DNA from 2 places in the Virgibacillus sp. genome. Region 1 is predicted to be linked to the other one. Evidence: predicted binding sites of a transcription regulator. Region 1 holds the regulator's gene; the other holds the start of a gene.
The links. Region 1 encodes Rex, which represses fermentation and respiration genes when NADH is low (regulators of the CRP and FNR family bind a similar motif). Its sites were predicted from a motif close to TTGTGAAATATTTCACAA; they were not measured.
Positions count from the first base shown of each region.

Region 2: adhE (bifunctional acetaldehyde-CoA/alcohol dehydrogenase) is a predicted target of Rex. The motif match lies at 2,610-2,627, and genes of this name have one in related genera.

Region 1 covers NZ_JABXHF010000084.1:1,361-13,036, reverse strand. The annotation lists gene groL (chaperonin GroEL) at 1-1,388, opposite strand, end outside; gene groES (co-chaperone GroES) at 1,448-1,732, opposite strand; gene HLX49_RS14980 (CPBP family intramembrane glutamic endopeptidase) at 2,560-3,264, shown strand; gene HLX49_RS14975 (YdiK family protein) at 3,398-3,598, shown strand; gene HLX49_RS14970 (redox-sensing transcriptional repressor Rex) at 4,030-4,692, opposite strand; gene HLX49_RS14965 (ABC-F family ATP-binding cassette domain-containing protein) at 5,040-6,968, shown strand; gene HLX49_RS14960 (FtsW/RodA/SpoVE family cell cycle protein) at 7,250-8,422, opposite strand; gene tsaD (tRNA (adenosine(37)-N6)-threonylcarbamoyltransferase complex transferase subunit TsaD) at 8,626-9,636, opposite strand; gene rimI (ribosomal protein S18-alanine N-acetyltransferase) at 9,629-10,084, opposite strand; gene tsaB (tRNA (adenosine(37)-N6)-threonylcarbamoyltransferase complex dimerization subunit type 1 TsaB) at 10,092-10,787, opposite strand; gene tsaE (tRNA (adenosine(37)-N6)-threonylcarbamoyltransferase complex ATPase subunit type 1 TsaE) at 10,812-11,261, opposite strand; gene thiL (thiamine-phosphate kinase) at 11,275-11,676, opposite strand, start outside.
Region 2 covers NZ_JABXHF010000023.1:3,288-8,777, forward strand. The annotation lists gene leuS (leucine--tRNA ligase) at 1-1,033, opposite strand, end outside; T-box leader at 1,161-1,380, opposite strand; gene mnmM (tRNA 5-(aminomethyl)-2-thiouridylate-methyltransferase MnmM) at 1,483-2,079, shown strand; gene adhE (bifunctional acetaldehyde-CoA/alcohol dehydrogenase) at 2,646-5,243, shown strand; gene HLX49_RS06740 (tetraprenyl-beta-curcumene synthase family protein) at 5,325-5,490, opposite strand, start outside.

The DNA.
Region 1 (11,676 bases):
ACAATGATAGATCCTTCAAGACCAGCATTGTGTGCGATTTGACGTACTGGTTCTTCCATAGCACGGCGTACAATGTTAGCACCAGTTGCTTCGTCTCCTTCAAGGTTCAATTCAGTTACTTTGTTGTAAATATTCATGAATGCTGTACCACCACCAGCAACAATACCTTCTTGTACAGCAGCACGTGTAGAGTTTAGCGCATCTTCAATACGTAGTTTACGCTCTTTTAGTTCGGTTTCTGTTGCAGCTCCAACTTTCACTACTGCTACTCCACCAGCTAGCTTAGCTAGACGCTCTTGTAGTTTTTCTTTATCAAATTCTGAAGTTGTTTCTTCAGCTTGCGCACGGATTTGTGCAACACGCGCAGAAATTGCTTCTGGATTTCCAGAACCTTCTACGATTGTAGTGTTTTCTTTTGTAACTACTACTTTAGCAGCACGACCTAGTTGATCCATTGTAGCGCTCTTAAGATCTAGACCAAGGTCTTCTGTAATAACTTCAGCGCCCGTTAGTGTAGCAATATCTTCAAGCATTGCTTTACGACGGTCACCGAATCCAGGAGCTTTAACAGCTACTGCGTTAAATGTACCACGTAATTTGTTAACAACAAGTGTAGCTAACGCTTCGCCTTCTACATCTTCAGCGATCATCAATAAAGGTTTACCTTGCTGAACAACTTGCTCTAGTACAGGCAATACTTCTTGAATGTTACCGATTTTCTTATCTGTAATTAGAATGTATGGATCTTCTAAAACAGCTTCCATTTTGTCTTGGTCTGTTACCATGTATGGAGAAGCATATCCACGGTCAAATTGCATACCTTCTACTACTTCTAACTCTGTGTTAAAACCTTTTGATTCTTCAATGGTAATAACACCATCGTTACCAACACGTTCCATTGCTTCAGAAATAAGGTTACCTACTTCTGCATCATCAGAAGAAACTGCTGCTACTTGAGCGATAGATTCTTTGCTTTCGATTGGCTTGGAAATCGTTTTTAGTTCATTTACTGCTACTTCAACAGCCTTTTCGATTCCACGACGAACACCAACAGGGTTAGCTCCAGAAGCAACGTTTTTCAACCCTTCACGAATCATGGATTGAGCGAGTACAGTTGCTGTGGTTGTACCGTCACCAGCAACATCATTTGTTTTAGAAGCAACTTCAGATACGAGTTGTGCACCCATATTTTCAAACTGATCTTCAAGCTCAATTTCTTTTGCAATCGTAACACCATCATTCGTAATAAGCGGTGAACCGAATTTTTTATCTAATACAACGTTACGTCCTTTAGGTCCTAATGTAACTTTTACCGCATCCGCTAATGTATCTACACCACGTAGCATTGCGCGACGTGCTTCTTCACTAAACTTAATTTCTTTAGCCATCGATAAATCCTCCTTTTATTGTTCAAGTTACCTATTATTTATCTATTCTTATATCGAGATTAGCTTACTACAGCCAGGATGTCATTTTCACGAAGAATTAAGTATTCTTTGCCTTCGTATTTCACTTCCGTACCGGCAAATTTTGAAAAGATGATACGGTCTCCTTCAGCCACTTCTAAGGCAACCTTTTCATTTTTTTCTGTTACACGCCCAGAACCAACTGCAACTACTGTACCTTCCTGTGGTTTCTCCTGTGCAGAGTCAGGAAGTACGATACCGCTTGCAGTTTTTTCTTCTTGTTCAACAAGCTCGATAACAACGCGATCTCCTAGTGGTTTAATCATGTGTAGAAAGCCTCCTTAATTCTATTCTTATATTTTTATTAGCACTCGAATCAAGTGAGTGCTAATTCCAATTATTATAATAAATAATTCCGGAGAAAATTGCAAGTAGGAAAGCATAATTTTTTAGAAAAACTTGGCTTTTCGCCTAATCTGTATGGCAAAAGCTATTGTTTTCTTACAGTGTAAAATAACATACACATAAGAGAGCAAGAGAATTCATACATCATCAATCTTTCTGTTATATAGAAATTACGAATATATGATAAAATAACATGTACATTCTATGTTATCGTTACTCATTGTGATAATTCAAATATAAATACTTCAAAATACGTATTATTTCTCATGCGTTAAAATACGGTTCTAACAATAAGGTTTTCTCCATCCCTCTTGTATTTCCAAGAAAATTTGATTCATTGAAATACAGTTTTTCCTGACCTAATAAAGATGTGGGGACACTTTATGAATGAATTTACATGAAGTATATCTATTCCCCCACACGTGACATAAAGGGAATATATGATACGGGCAGATCATTTATTATTGAACATGAAGCCATTTTTTACGGAGAATATCATTTTTCTCATACGAAAAACTTAAAATAATATACGTAAAGATAAAAATAGAAATGTATAGGATCATTGAGGAAAAAAAATCTTTATGGCGAAAAAGCACCGTCGTTGCTTTTACACTATAAACCAAAAAATCCTCTACGATCCTAGTATTAGAAAAACTGGGCTTACCGCCAGTTCTTTTTAGCGGAAGCCGTGGTTTTCCTTCTACTTAAACCTTTAAACTTTTAGTACAAGAAAAGGAGTCGTTGTACGTTGCCAAAAAGATATTGGTGGGTTATTATTAGCTACATTATTACACAATTTTCGGTTATATTAACTGGGAGTATCGTCTATACCGCATTTCCTGTTTCCAAATTAGAGGCATCCATTTATGGAGGGGTAATTAGTTTTCTATTAGGTCTTATTGTTGTACTACTATTAATGCGACCCGACTTGAAACAAGGATTACAACAGCGCGACGGTGCATCAATTTGGGGTATCATTACTTGGTCTATTTTAGGTACATTTATGGCTATATTTAGCCAAGGCATCGCAAATTTCATTCAGATAATGCTTCTAGGAATCGAACCCGGTTCAGAAAATACACAAGGAATAATGGCAATGGCTCGTGCTGTTCCTTTGTTTGTAATTATTCCAGTTTTGACTGCTCCTATTTTAGAAGAAATTATTTTTCGCAAAATTATATTTGGAAATCTATATAAACGAACGAATTTCTTTATTGCAGCGCTCATATCTGCGGCTCTTTTCGCGATTATTCATGGCGAACCACAACATATTTTAGTTTACGGAACAATGGGGCTTGTATTTGCTTACTTGTATGTGGAAACGAAACGAATTATCGTACCCATATTTGCTCACATGGCTATGAATGGACTAGTTGTTATTGCGCAATACAATCTTGATCCTGCAGAGATAGAAAAGCAACTAAACGAGCTACAAACCGTCCTTTTATCATAAGTTACCTTGCATACGCGCACGTCTATGCTACCATTAACTTATAGGATTTAATAAAAAACGTTACCAAATCTTTATGGTAAACGTTCTACTTACATGTAGTATGAAAAATAGGCTTTGGTTGGAGGCTTAAAATATGAAGATTTCTCCCAAAACAATGGGAATTATCTACCTTATTATGGGAGCATTTTTCACTTATGTTGCTATTTTAAGTGTAGACGAAACAATGTGGAATATAACAACAATGGTGTTAGCATTATTCGCCACACTGGAGACAGGTGTAGGCATCCGCTTAATCGCCATTCATATTCGACAAAAACGCAACAATAAAACATAAGATTCACAATTCGATACGCTCTATTAACATTTCAAACGCTTAAGAATGAAGCAATATGATTTTTAATTTTATTTGTTTATCCATTATGAGCTAGTGAGGAAGGAATTAAAGTAGATAGATATTGGAACTTTAGCTGATGACAGCTTTTTTGTACAGGGGAAGGTGAAGCCCCGACATGCACGAAGGCTCATTATGTATATCAGCACTCCCGTATCTTGTAAAGAGCTTGTTTATCTGATACTTTATCCTTTTCTATAATGTTAGAAAAACTTGGCTTGCCACCTAGTCTTATGGTGAAAAAACGCTGTCATTTTTCTTACACACTATAAACCTTGAAGCTTTTATACTTTCCTATAAGTACAAAAAATGATGTCTCCCCTTCAGGAAGCCATCATTTTTTGCGTGTTTTCCTCTTTTACACTTGAACTACCTCAATCCATGGGTACTTCCTCTTCTTCATCCTCTGTAATTAGAGGATAATGTTTTAAGAAATAAACTAATGCTTGTAACTCCACAGCTAGATCGATATGATGTACGCGGATATGCTTTGGTACAGTTATTCTTGCTGGCGTGAAATTGAGTATCCCTTCCACTCCCCTATTAACCAAATGATCAGCCATAGGTTGTGCCTCACTTCCAGGAATAGTCAATATGGCCACTTTAATATCACCCAATCTATCCTCTAATTCCTCTATATGATAAACAGGTACATCACTAACCATCGTGCCGACTTTTTCAGGGTTACTATCAAATGCCATTTTAATCGCAATATTATTATTCTTCATAAAATTATAATGTAAAAATGCAGTACCTAAATTCCCAACGCCTATTAGTGCAACCTCTGTTGTTTCATCTTGATCTAATGTTTTCCGAAAAAATTCAAGCAAATACTCCACATTATAACCGTACCCTTTTTTACCTAGAGCGCCAAAATAGGAAAAATCTCGGCGAATGGTAGCTGAATCTACTTTTACCGCATCACTTAATTCTTTAGAAGAAACACGCTTTTTCCCTTGATGATTTAAATTATTTATGAATCGATAATATAAAGGTAATCTTTTAGCAGTCGCTTGAGGTATTTTATTTTGCTCCATCATTTTATCATCCTCCACTTCAACTATTATATTTTAATTTTCTACAGCATGCTGTTACCAATTTCTTGACTTTACAGTTAAAAATTTTTCGTAACCTATTGTGTATCGCTTACATAATAAAGCGACTAAAAAAGTATCCTTTCCTCTTGATATAGATTTCGAGTTAAAACTGCATCAATACTTTTGATCCAACTTTCCTAACCTAGAATCATTCGGGGGATTTGGTTTTAATTACTAACTCTCTTTTATTTTAGCAGAAAACTGGAAATAAGTCGTGACTTAGTTCACAATTGTATTGATTGATTTTAGGAAAGTAAGATACACTAGAAGAGAGATGGGGGTATATTATGATACGAATGCAAATGAACGGTCTTTCAAAATCATTTGGTGCTGATGAAATTTTATCAAATATAAAGCTAGAAGTAAAAGACCATGATCGAATAGCTATCGTGGGAAGAAATGGCTCCGGAAAATCAACATTATTAAAAATAATGGCAGGGGAACTAAGTTATGACCAAGGTGAATTATTTATGCCTAAAGACCTTACTTTGGGTTACCTAGCTCAACATACTGCACTAGAGTCTGAAAAAACAATTTGGCAGGAGATGCTTACTGTTTTCCCTGAATTAACGAAACAAGAAAAACAACTGCGAATAATTGAAGAAAAGATGGAACAGGCAACAAGTTATACTTCTGAAGCCTATGAAAAACTATTGCATGATTATGACCGTTTACGTCACGCTTATGAACAAAATGGCGGATATACATATGAAGCGGATATAAAAGCGGTATTAACAGGGTTGAATTTTCATTTGTTTGACTATGATACACCTATTCAAACGCTAAGCGGCGGTCAAAAAACACGACTTTCATTAGGAAAGCTGCTATTAAAAAAACCACAATTACTCATTTTAGATGAACCGACCAACCATTTAGATATTGCAACGTTAAATTGGCTAGAAAGCTACATAAATAGTTATCCTGGTGCGATAGTAGTCGTTTCCCACGATCGTTACTTTCTAGATAAAACGGTATCTATTGTGTATGAAATAGCTCGCCATCAAACAAAGCGTTATGTCGGAACATATAGCAAGTATTTAGAGCAAAAAGCGCTTGATTTCGAAAGAGAGTGGAAAGAATACGAAAAGCAACAGACTGAAATCAAGAAAATGGAAGACTTTATTCAACGTAATATTGTACGAGCTTCAACTACAAAACGAGCACAAAGCAGAAGGAAACAACTAGATAAAATGGATAAAATAGACAAACCATTAGGGGATGAAGCCTCTGCTTCTTTCTCGTTTCAAGTAAGCCGCCGGAGTGGCAACGATGTGTTGAAAATAGATAATTTATTATTTCGATATCCGAATGAAGAAGAAAATTTATTCCAAAATGTACATTTGCAAATCAATCGCGGAGAAAGCGTGGCTCTAGTTGGTCCAAACGGAGTTGGGAAAACGACGCTACTAAAAATTGTGTTGGGAAAATTAAAAGCGATCCAAGGGACTGTACAGCTCGGAACAAACGTACAAATCGGCTACTATGACCAAGAACAAGCAAACTTAAACTCTTCTAAAACCGTGTTAATGGAATTATGGGATGACTATCCAACCACAAATGAAAAAGATATTCGGACTGTTCTCGGTAATTTCTTGTTTTCTGGTGAAGATGTATTAAAGCCTGTAAATGCATTAAGTGGCGGTGAGAAAGCACGCCTGGCTTTAGCAAAATTAATGATGCAACAAGCTAATTTTCTAATTCTTGATGAACCAACCAACCATTTAGATATTGATAGTAAAGAAGTACTCGAAGCTGCCTTAATAGATTTTCCTGGTACGATTTTATTCGTTTCTCATGACCGTTACTTTATTAATAAGATTGCTGATCAAGTAGTTGAAATGCAAAAGGTGAAAACAACCATTTACCTTGGCGATTACGATTATTATTTAGAAAAAAAAGCGGAGGAAGCTGAATTAAAACGATTAAACGAATCATCCAATCAAAGTGAACAAGCTCCCGCTTCAGAAAGAAAACGCCATTTTGAACGCGATAAGCAATTACAGCGCGAGCAAAGAAAGAAAAAAAGACGAATTGAAGAACTTGAAACTGAAATTGAACAGTTAGAAAACGATATAGAGCAGCTAGAAAGTCAGATGGAGTTACCAGAAATCTTTCAAGACCATGAAAAAGCATTAGAATTGTCAGAAGAAGTCAATCGCCGTAAACAAAAAGTGAACCTCTTCATGGAAGAATGGGCAGACTTACTAGAAGATTAACTTACCCACATGACTAAGTCATGTGGGTAAGTTTTATTTTATATTATATTATATTATATTATAAGAAAGCCATAAAGAATTAGCGATAAGCCAAGTTTTTCTAATACTATAGAAAATCCTGTTGAGTTCGAAGCACCACTTATCAGAAAAAAGTACCATCTTAGGATATATCATGGATTTCACAACTTTAAACGATTAAATAAAGTGGGAAAACTCCTACTATCAGAGGTTTCCTTTATACACATGTGGATAACCCAAACCATTTAATTTATCCACATGTTCTATTTAAATAAATAATCATTTTGAATAGAGTTTTCCACAGCTATCCGATAAATAACTCCAAAACCAAGCATAGAAGCCATTACAGAACTACCTCCATAACTTATAAAAAGTAGCGGTATTCCTGTTACCGGCATAATACCTAGCGCCATACCAATATTTTGAAAGACGTGAACAAGCAATAAACTCATAAACCCAAAACAAATATAAGCGGAAAACGGGGAGTGGCTATAAATAGATAAGCCAATCATTACTAATTTATATAAAAAGATAAAGTATAAAAAGATCACAAGTGCGCCGCCAACGAAGCCGAAACTCTCCCCGATGATGGAGAAAATAAAATCCGTTTGCGCTTCGGGAAACGACACTTCCTGACTCCCCATTCCTTTACCAAACAATTGACCAGACCCGAGTGCCATAAAAGCTTGATTAAAATGCCAATTTGCATCACTTGCTTGTTGAGATGGATCAAACCAAGTTAGTATGCGATCTATTTGATATTTTTGTCCCTCGCCGACTAGCTGCTTTGCTAAATCAGGAAATTTTACAATAAAAGCTAGCGTAGCTCCAGCAACAGAAGTGATACTCACAATTAATGTCGTTAGTATTTTCCAATGAATACCTGAAAGGATAATGATAACCCCAGCTATAAATAAATAAACCATTGACGTTCCAAAATCAGGTTGCTTCATAATTAGTGCCACAGGTACAGCTACCACGGCCAAAATTTTAATAAGCAGTTTAATATCGGATTTAATGCTTGGTTTAATAAATTTTTCTTTATGCTTTTGAATAACTGTAGCCATATAAATGATGGTCGTTATTTTTGTAAATTCGGAAGGTTGTATTGTAGCAACCCTTAAATTAAACCAACTTTTTGCTCCATTTGTATATGGTGCAATACTTTCTGGGCTAATTAGTAACACCAAGAGTACGAATACACCAAATGCATAAATGTATCCACTTGCTTTATATATTTGCTCCATATCTAAGTATTGTATAGCTGCAACGATACCAATTCCGACCGTAAACCAAACTGCTTGCTGCAGCATAAAGTTTGTGCTGTACTGTTCTAACTGTTGTGCATTATAGATCGAAAGCAAACTGACACATACAAGTAATATAAATATAGAGATTAAATCTGTTTGTATATAATAGGATTGCTTTTTTGACATTGCTTATCACCAAATTTCTGCTTTTACTCTAACATTATACACACGGAAAACCCTATCTTCATGCAGTTGCTCCCAACGTTTCTCATATGTTATTCACACTATCCACAGCATTGTTTATATATATCCACAAACATATGCACAATAAAGCTATTACTAGAACACTATTCTTAACAGTTATTCACATACTTGTGGATGGTTGTGGATTACTTTAACAGCATGGACGCTCGAGCATTTAAATCTAGTCCAGACCTTCTCCCTTGCTCAAAAGCAATTGTACCAGCAGCTGCAATCATCGCAGCATTGTCTGTACATAAAGAAAGTGGCGGAATTTGTAAAGGGATTTGTAAGTTGGCAAATTCCTGCTGTAAAGAAGATCGAAGCCCTTTATTAGCCGCCACACCTCCAGCTACGATGACTTGTTTTACATGGTACTCTTTAGCTGCACGTACTGTTTTCATGGTTAATACATCTACTACACTAGCTTGAAAGCTTGCAGCAATATCTTCTGCTTTTAACGATACACCACGTTGTTTTGCATTATGAATTGTATTTGTAACCGATGATTTTAATCCACTAAAACTGAAGTCATAACTATCTGGCTCCAACCAAGCTCTTGGAAAATCAATCGTTTCTTCTCCTCGTTTTGCTAACTTATCAATTTCGGGACCACCTGGATAAGGTAGATTTAATAGCCTTGCTACTTTATCATATGCTTCTCCCGCTGCATCATCTCTTGTTTCGCCAATGACTTCATACTCACCATGCGCTTTCATAATTACTAACTCTGTATGCCCGCCGGAGACGATCAGTCCTAATAAAGGAAATTTAAATTCATCCTGCAAGCGATTTGCATAGATATGACCTGCTATATGATGTACACCAATTAATGGCTTATGTTTACTAAAGGCCAGAGCTTTAGCTGCATTCACACCAACTAACAGTGCTCCCACTAGACCTGGTCCTTCTGTTACAGCGATCCCGTCAATTTCACTCCAACTAATAGCTGCTTGTTCCATAGCTTCTTCTAAAACATATGTAATTTGCTCTACATGATGTCGGGAAGCAATTTCTGGGACAACACCACCAAACCGCTTATGGCTTTCAATCTGTGATGAAACGACATTGGACAAGATTTTTTTGCCATTCTTGACAATTGCAACTGCCGTCTCATCACAACTTGTTTCAATACCTAATATTACTACTTCTTTACTCATTTATATTCACCCACATCACAATTGCGTCCTCCTGATTATCTGTATAATATTGCTTTCTAATGCCACCAGCTACAAGCCCAAATTTGCGATAGAGCTTTTGAGCAACAATATTAGACTTTCGCACCTCTAATGATAAACGACGCACTCCATAGATAAGTGCATATTTAAATACATGTCGGAAAAGCTGTTCACCTAATTTTCTTCCACGCTGAGATGGCAAAATAGCAATATTGGTTATTTGTGCATCATCAAAGACAATCCATATGCCTACATAACCGACAATCTCTCCATTACATTCAATAATAAAATAATGGCCATATGGATTTTCAACAAGCTCCTGTTTAAAAATTTCCTCTGACCAAGCTGTAGCAAATGATTCTTTCTCCACATACATAACAGCATCAATATCTGCTACTCGCATTTTTCTTATGTTAACTTCCTGCTTCATCACGAAGTTAACAACCTTTATTACTTTCTAACCATTTAGCCTCAGCTTCTGCTAAACGAAGGTAATTAGGACGTAGTGTATGTGTAGACCCTACTTGTTTTTCTTTAGCCGCTGCAATTAAATGCGTAGGACGAATTACATGAACCTGCTCTTCTGGGATCACTGCTCTATTCCCTACTATTGATATAATTTGTTCTTGATGAATGGATATGTCTGGACTTAAAAATAAAATTGATTTTTCCAAGCTTTTAAGTTCCTCAAGTAAATCCTGCATAGCAACATTTTCTTCTTTTCTGAAAAGTTGTAACTGATTATTTACAAAACGATAGCACCCTGCATAGGCTAACCCTCTTCTAGCATCAAAGAAAGGGGAAATAATACCATTAAAAAAACGTCCTTGATAAGCAAGCACTTCTAAGCTTGATACGCCAATAACAGGTATATTTAACGCCCACGCCATCGATTTTGCTGTAGATAATCCTATACGAACACCTGTATAAGAACCTGGCCCTTTAGCTACTACTATTTTGTCCAACTGTTCTGGTTTCATATTTACTTCCTGCATTAGTCTATCTATAGCAGGCATTAATCGAACGGAATGATTTTTAGGTAAATTTGTAACCATTTCACCTAGTATTGTATCATCTTGTTGAATGGCAACACCTAATACTTGATTCGATGTATCCATTGCAAGTATATTCATGTCAATAACTCCTCGTATGTCGAATTAACTTTTTAACTGTTCTACTACCCATTCATGGTGATAACCATGTGGGATAAAGGTAAACTTTCGTGATTTTTCGTCAATACTAGCAAGCTTTACCTCCAAATACTCTCCTGGTAAGAAAGAAGCTATAAATTGCGGCCATTCCACAACCGTTATTCCTTCTCCATGAAAATACTCATCAAAACCTATATCCTCTTCGCTATTTTCCAACCGATACACATCCATATGATAAAGAGGCAATTCACCTTCATATTCCTTAATAATTGTGAATGTCGGGCTAGATACATGTCGTTTTACTCCAAGCCCTGTAGCTAAGCCTTTTGTGAATGTAGTTTTTCCCGTACCAAGATCGCCTTCTAACGTAACAACATCTCCAGGACTCAATAACAAAGCCAACTTTTCGCCTAAATCTATGGTTGTTTCTTCTGTATTTGTTATTATTTCATACATTTAATCTGTACACCTACTTTAAGTGATTATACCCTTTTTGTAGCAATCTTTCTAATTGCTGATTTCCTTTGTTTATGTAAACATGATTATATTCGGGTTCATAAAATACCTTTCCTATTTGCGTCAGTTGTAAATTGACTCTTTTTGCAGTATCAACTAATATATCCCAATTCGTTGCAGCAACTGTACCTATTAATTCAAAGTCCTCTCCGCCAAAATACTTCCATTGATACTGCTTAGACTTAGAAAACTGATGAAAACTCTCATGGACCGGAATGGCTTCATCAAAAAGTTGCATGCTTACATCTGATGCTGTTGCTATCTCTGCAGCCTCATTAGCTATACCATCACTCACATCGTTTAACGCAACGCGAACTGTTCTAGGTATCCCAAGAGCAAAATCAACTCGAGGAAC
Region 2 (5,490 bases), on a different contig from region 1:
CTCTTTCATCATGTGCTGGAACAGCCATAATTGCACCTGAACCGTAACTCATTAATACATAATCCGCAATCCAGATTGGCATTTTCTCTCCATTCACAGGATTAATAGCATATGACCCTGTAAAAACACCTGTTTTTTCTTTCGATAATTCTGTTCTTTCTAAGTCTGACTTCGTTGCGATCTCATGAATATACTTTTCAACATTATCTTTTTGCTTGTCTGTTACAATTTTCTTTACCAAAGGGTGCTCAGGTGCTAAAACAGCATAGGTTGCGCCAAATAGTGTATCTGGTCTAGTTGTAAAAACAGTAAACGCTTCATTCAATGACTCAATTTCAAAGCTAACTTCAGCACCTTCTGATCTGCCGATCCAATTTCGTTGCATATCCTTTAAACTCTCTGGCCAATCCAATTCTTCCAAATCTTCTAAAAGACGATCTGCATAGGCAGTGATTCGTAGCATCCATTGTTTCATTGGCTTACGAATAACAGGGTGCCCTCCACGCTCGCTTTTTCCATCAATTACTTCTTCATTCGCTAATACCGTGCCTAAAGCAGGGCACCAATTTACAGGTACTTCATCCATATATGCTAACCCGTGTTCATACATTTTTATAAATATCCATTGTGTCCACTTATAATAGTTAGGATCTGTAGTATTAACTTCCCGATCCCAATCATAAGAAAAGCCGAGAGCTTGAATTTGTCGCTTAAATATATTTATATTTTTATCCGTAAATGCTGCCGGGCTATTTCCCGTATCAATTGCATACTGTTCAGCAGGGAGTCCAAACGCATCCCACCCCATTGGATGCAACACCTCATAACCTTGCATTCGCTTCATTCTCGATATAATATCTGTAGCTGTGTATCCTTCTGGATGCCCCACATGTAAGCCAGCCCCAGATGGATACGGGAACATATCCAACGCGTAAAACTTTTCTTTTTCTGAAAACGTATTTGTTTTAAATGTTTTATTTTCCAACCAGTATGTTTGCCATTTTTTCTCCATTTGCTGATGATGGTAACTCATGTTTTTTCCTCCTATTATTTTAAAATATCTAGATACATTACATTTCAGCTTAAACTGAACATAGCCATTTCAAAAGGTACTATTTATATAAAAATAAAAAAAGCATCACGTTCCCTCCTAATTTTATAGAAGGGACGAGATGCTTTCACCCGCGGTACCACCCATTTTAATGCTCATCAGCATTCACTTGAAATCCGTAACGAGGACATACGTCAGAAACTACTCTGCAATTTTCGCTCCTGCAACAGCTCAAGGTGAGTTCATAAATAAACCAGGGACAATTTCCACCTACCATTGCCTCTCTATTCCTGAAGTGATTTACTACTATTCCTTGGCATTGTCATTATCTTATTATATCGAATTGTAATGAATTATTTTATCTTTGTCAAGACAACATGTAACTTCATCTGCTAAAATAAATAGTAATAATTTTGGCAAAGGAGATAATCATGTTACACGGAATTTTGCACTATGCGCATTATTTATTAGAATCCACTATTGAAAAAAACGAAACTGTCATTGACGCAACTTGCGGAAACGGTCAAGATACGCTGTTTTTAAGTAATGTCGTTGGTAAAAATGGCCGCGTTTTAGCATTTGATATTCAAGAGCAAGCAATTCAAACAACTAGACAGTTAATGCAAGAGAATCAAAAACAGAATGTATCTATTATTCATGATAGCCATGAACATTTAGAAAAATACTTACCTACAAAAGAAATGTTAGTTGGAGGAGCAGTATTTAACCTTGGTTACCTGCCTAGAAGCGATAAAACCATTATCACCAATGCTAATTCCACCATTATGGCCATCAACAAAATATTACATTTTCTAAAACCAAACGGCTTGATTGTCATCGTTGTCTATTACGGTCATGAAGGAGGACATGAAGAAAAAGAAGCTGTTTTAAAACATGTAATGCAGTTGAGCCAACGCTCCTATCATGTGTTGCAATATCGGTTTATTAATCAAAGAAATAATCCACCATTTATTATCGCTATCGAAAAAAAAGGGAATGGCTTCACTAAAAGAAAATTGTCATTTTAGTTTGCTTATTTAAAAGAAAATAAAAACTTGGGTTATTGTCAAGTCATTATGGAGAATCAATCCTTCATTTTGCTTATTTTAAACTTTAAAACTCTATGCTTTCCTATAATATAAAAATACACCTGTAAACCCCATTTAGGTTTGAAATATATAACGAAAACGAATGGCTGTAAGACTCCTACTTCAAATTTTGAAAGCCAAATTAGAAAAAAGTTTGAAGCGGGAGACACAGCCCCCCTAACTCGCAAGAGCCTTTAGGTACAAACAAGTCTTTGGAATAAAAGAACTCGCTAATAAGATTTACTTTGATATTAGATTAAATGAAGTCTCCTCTTATTGAAAATATCAACACTTTTAATTGCACAATAAAAAGCCCTCTGTTCACAAAAAATACATAATACTAACAAACCAACCTTGTAATCGTTTACTTGTTATAGTACAACGTTTCCAACAAAAAAAAGTTTGCTCATCATTTCACAAAAGGTATGGAAATTTATAAAAAACCGTTATATAATGAAGGTGTAAAAAGATTGCTCAGTATTTCACAAACTAAGGAGGGTCCTATTATGACTGAGAAAACAAAAGGAACTGTAGAGCTAGTTTCCACTAAAATTAATCAACTAATCTCCCAAGCAGAAGAGTCCTTGGAAGGTTTAAAACAGCTAGATCAAGAAGCGATTAATACGATTGTAAAAGAAATGGCGTTAGCAGGTCTTGATCAGCATATGCCTTTAGCTAAACTGGCCATTGAAGAAACAGGTCGTGGCGTCTTTGAAGATAAAGCTATTAAAAACATCTTTGCAACAGAATATATTTATCATAACATTAAATACGATAAAACTGTTGGAATTATTCATGAGGATGAGCAAGAAGGAATGGTTGAAATTGCTGAACCAGCTGGGGTAATCTGTGGTATAACACCAGTTACAAACCCAACATCAACAACCATGTTTAAATCACTTATTTCCATTAAAACGAGAAACCCAATTATTTTCGCTTTCCACCCTTCCGCTCAAAAATGTAGCAGTCAGGCAGCAAAAGTATTACTTGATGCCGCGGTAAAAGCAGGTGCACCTAAAAACTGTATTCAGTGGATAGAAACACCTTCTGTTGAAGCAACGAAAACATTAATGAATCATGACGGCGTATCACTTATACTTGCTACTGGTGGTTCAGGAATGGTGAAATCAGCGTATAGTTCTGGAAAGCCAGCCCTTGGTGTTGGTCCAGGAAATGTACCATGTTATATAGAAAAAACCGCACAAATAAAGCGCGCTGTCAATGATCTCATTTTATCCAAAACATTTGATAACGGAATGATCTGTGCCTCTGAACAAGCGGTTATTATTGATAAAGAAATATATGACACGGTAAAACATGAAATGGTAGCTAATAATTGTCATTTCCTAACAGAAGCAGAAAGAAAAAAAGTGGAAAAACTGGTTATAAATCCTACAACTTGTGCAGTAAATGCGGATATTGTTGGTAAACCAGCATATGAAATTGCTAAGATGGCAGGAGTAAATGTGGCCAAAAACACTAAAATTTTACTTGCTGAAATTGAAGGCGTTGGACCAGAATATCCGTTATCTCGAGAAAAATTAAGTCCTGTATTAGCTTGTTATAAAGTAAATAGCACAGAAGAAGGGTTTAAGCGTGCTGATGAAATGCTACACTTTGGGGGTCTAGGACATTCAGCAGTCATTCATTCTACTGACCAAGAGGTTATAGAAGCCTTTTCTCTAAAGATGAAAGCAGGGAGACTAATTGTAAATTCACCATCTTCTCAAGGGGGAATCGGCGATATTTATAACAACCATATGCCTTCCCTTACATTAGGATGTGGAACTTATGGCGGAAACTCCGTATCAACAAACGTCGGAACAATCAATTTAATGAATATTAAAAAAGTGGCTCGGAGGAGAAATAATATGCAATGGTTTAAACTACCTCCTAAAATCTATTTTGAAAAAAATGCAATTCAATATTTAGAAAAAATGCCTGACATCTCTAAAGCATTTATTGTAACTGATCCGATGATGGTAGAATTAGGTTATGTAGATAAAGCTCTCTACTATTTACGTAAACGTGCTGATTATGTCCATTGTGAAATTTTTTCAGATGTCGAAGCTGATCCATCTATTGAAACCATTCGCAAAGGTACTGCGTTAATGCAAAAGTTTGAACCAGATGTTATTATCGCTATTGGTGGTGGATCTCCAATGGATGCTGCTAAAGCCATGTGGTTATTCTACGAGCATCCAGATGCTGATTTTAACGCTCTAAAACAGAAATTCATGGACATTCGTAAACGTATCGTAAAATACCCGAAATTAGGAAGACTAGCTCAATTGGTATGTGTGCCAACAACGTCAGGAACAGGTTCTGAAGTAACATCATTTACAGTGGTTACCGATAAAAAATCAGATACAAAATACCCGCTAGCAGATTATGAAATGACACCAAATGTTGCTATAGTTGATCCACAATTTGTCATGTCTGTGCCAAAACAAGTAACAGCTGATACTGGTATGGACGTATTAACACACGCCATTGAAGCTTATGTGTCCAATTTGGCAAACGATTATACTGACGCGCTTGCAATTAAAGCAGTTCAATTAGTTTTTGAATACTTGCCAAAAGCATATCATAACGGAAATGATGAGTTAGCTAGAGAAAAAATGCATAATGCTTCAACAATTGCTGGAATGGCATTCTCCAATGCGTTCTTAGGCATTAATCACTCTTTAGCTCATAAACTAGGTGCAGCGTTCAACATTGCACATGGTAGAGCTAATACGATATTACTACCACATGTTATCCGTTACAATGCTAAAAAACCAGAAAAATTTGCTACGTTCCCTAAATACGCATACTTTATAGCAGATGAGCGTTATGCAGAAATCGCAAAAGCGCTAGGGCTTCCAGCAAGAACGGTGGAAGAAGGAGTAGAAAGTTTAGTACAAGCTATTATTAAACTTGCTAAAGAACTAAATATCCCAATGAGCATTAAAGACACTGGTGTAAACAAACAAGCATTTGAAGCAAAAGTAGATAAACTTGCTGAATTAGCTTTTGAAGACCAATGTACAACAGCAAACTCGAAATTGCCTTTAATTACTGAACTGGCAACTATATACCGTGACGCATATAAAGGAATATAAAAACCTTATAACATGATTTCCGTTTATATTGATTTACTGTTCTACCCTACCCAAGATCAGTAAAACTGTACAGGACCGTTGTTACTTATGTGTAACAGCGGTTCTTTGTAGTTTAAACAGTTTAAGAAAATAATACATTCTTGTATTGCGATGAAAAAAAATAGCAGGATATCCAGCCGTTTGAAAAAGTAGTCGCTTCAAACGTTTGGAATTAGGGATATGCCCCACTTTATTGTCCCCTAAGTAT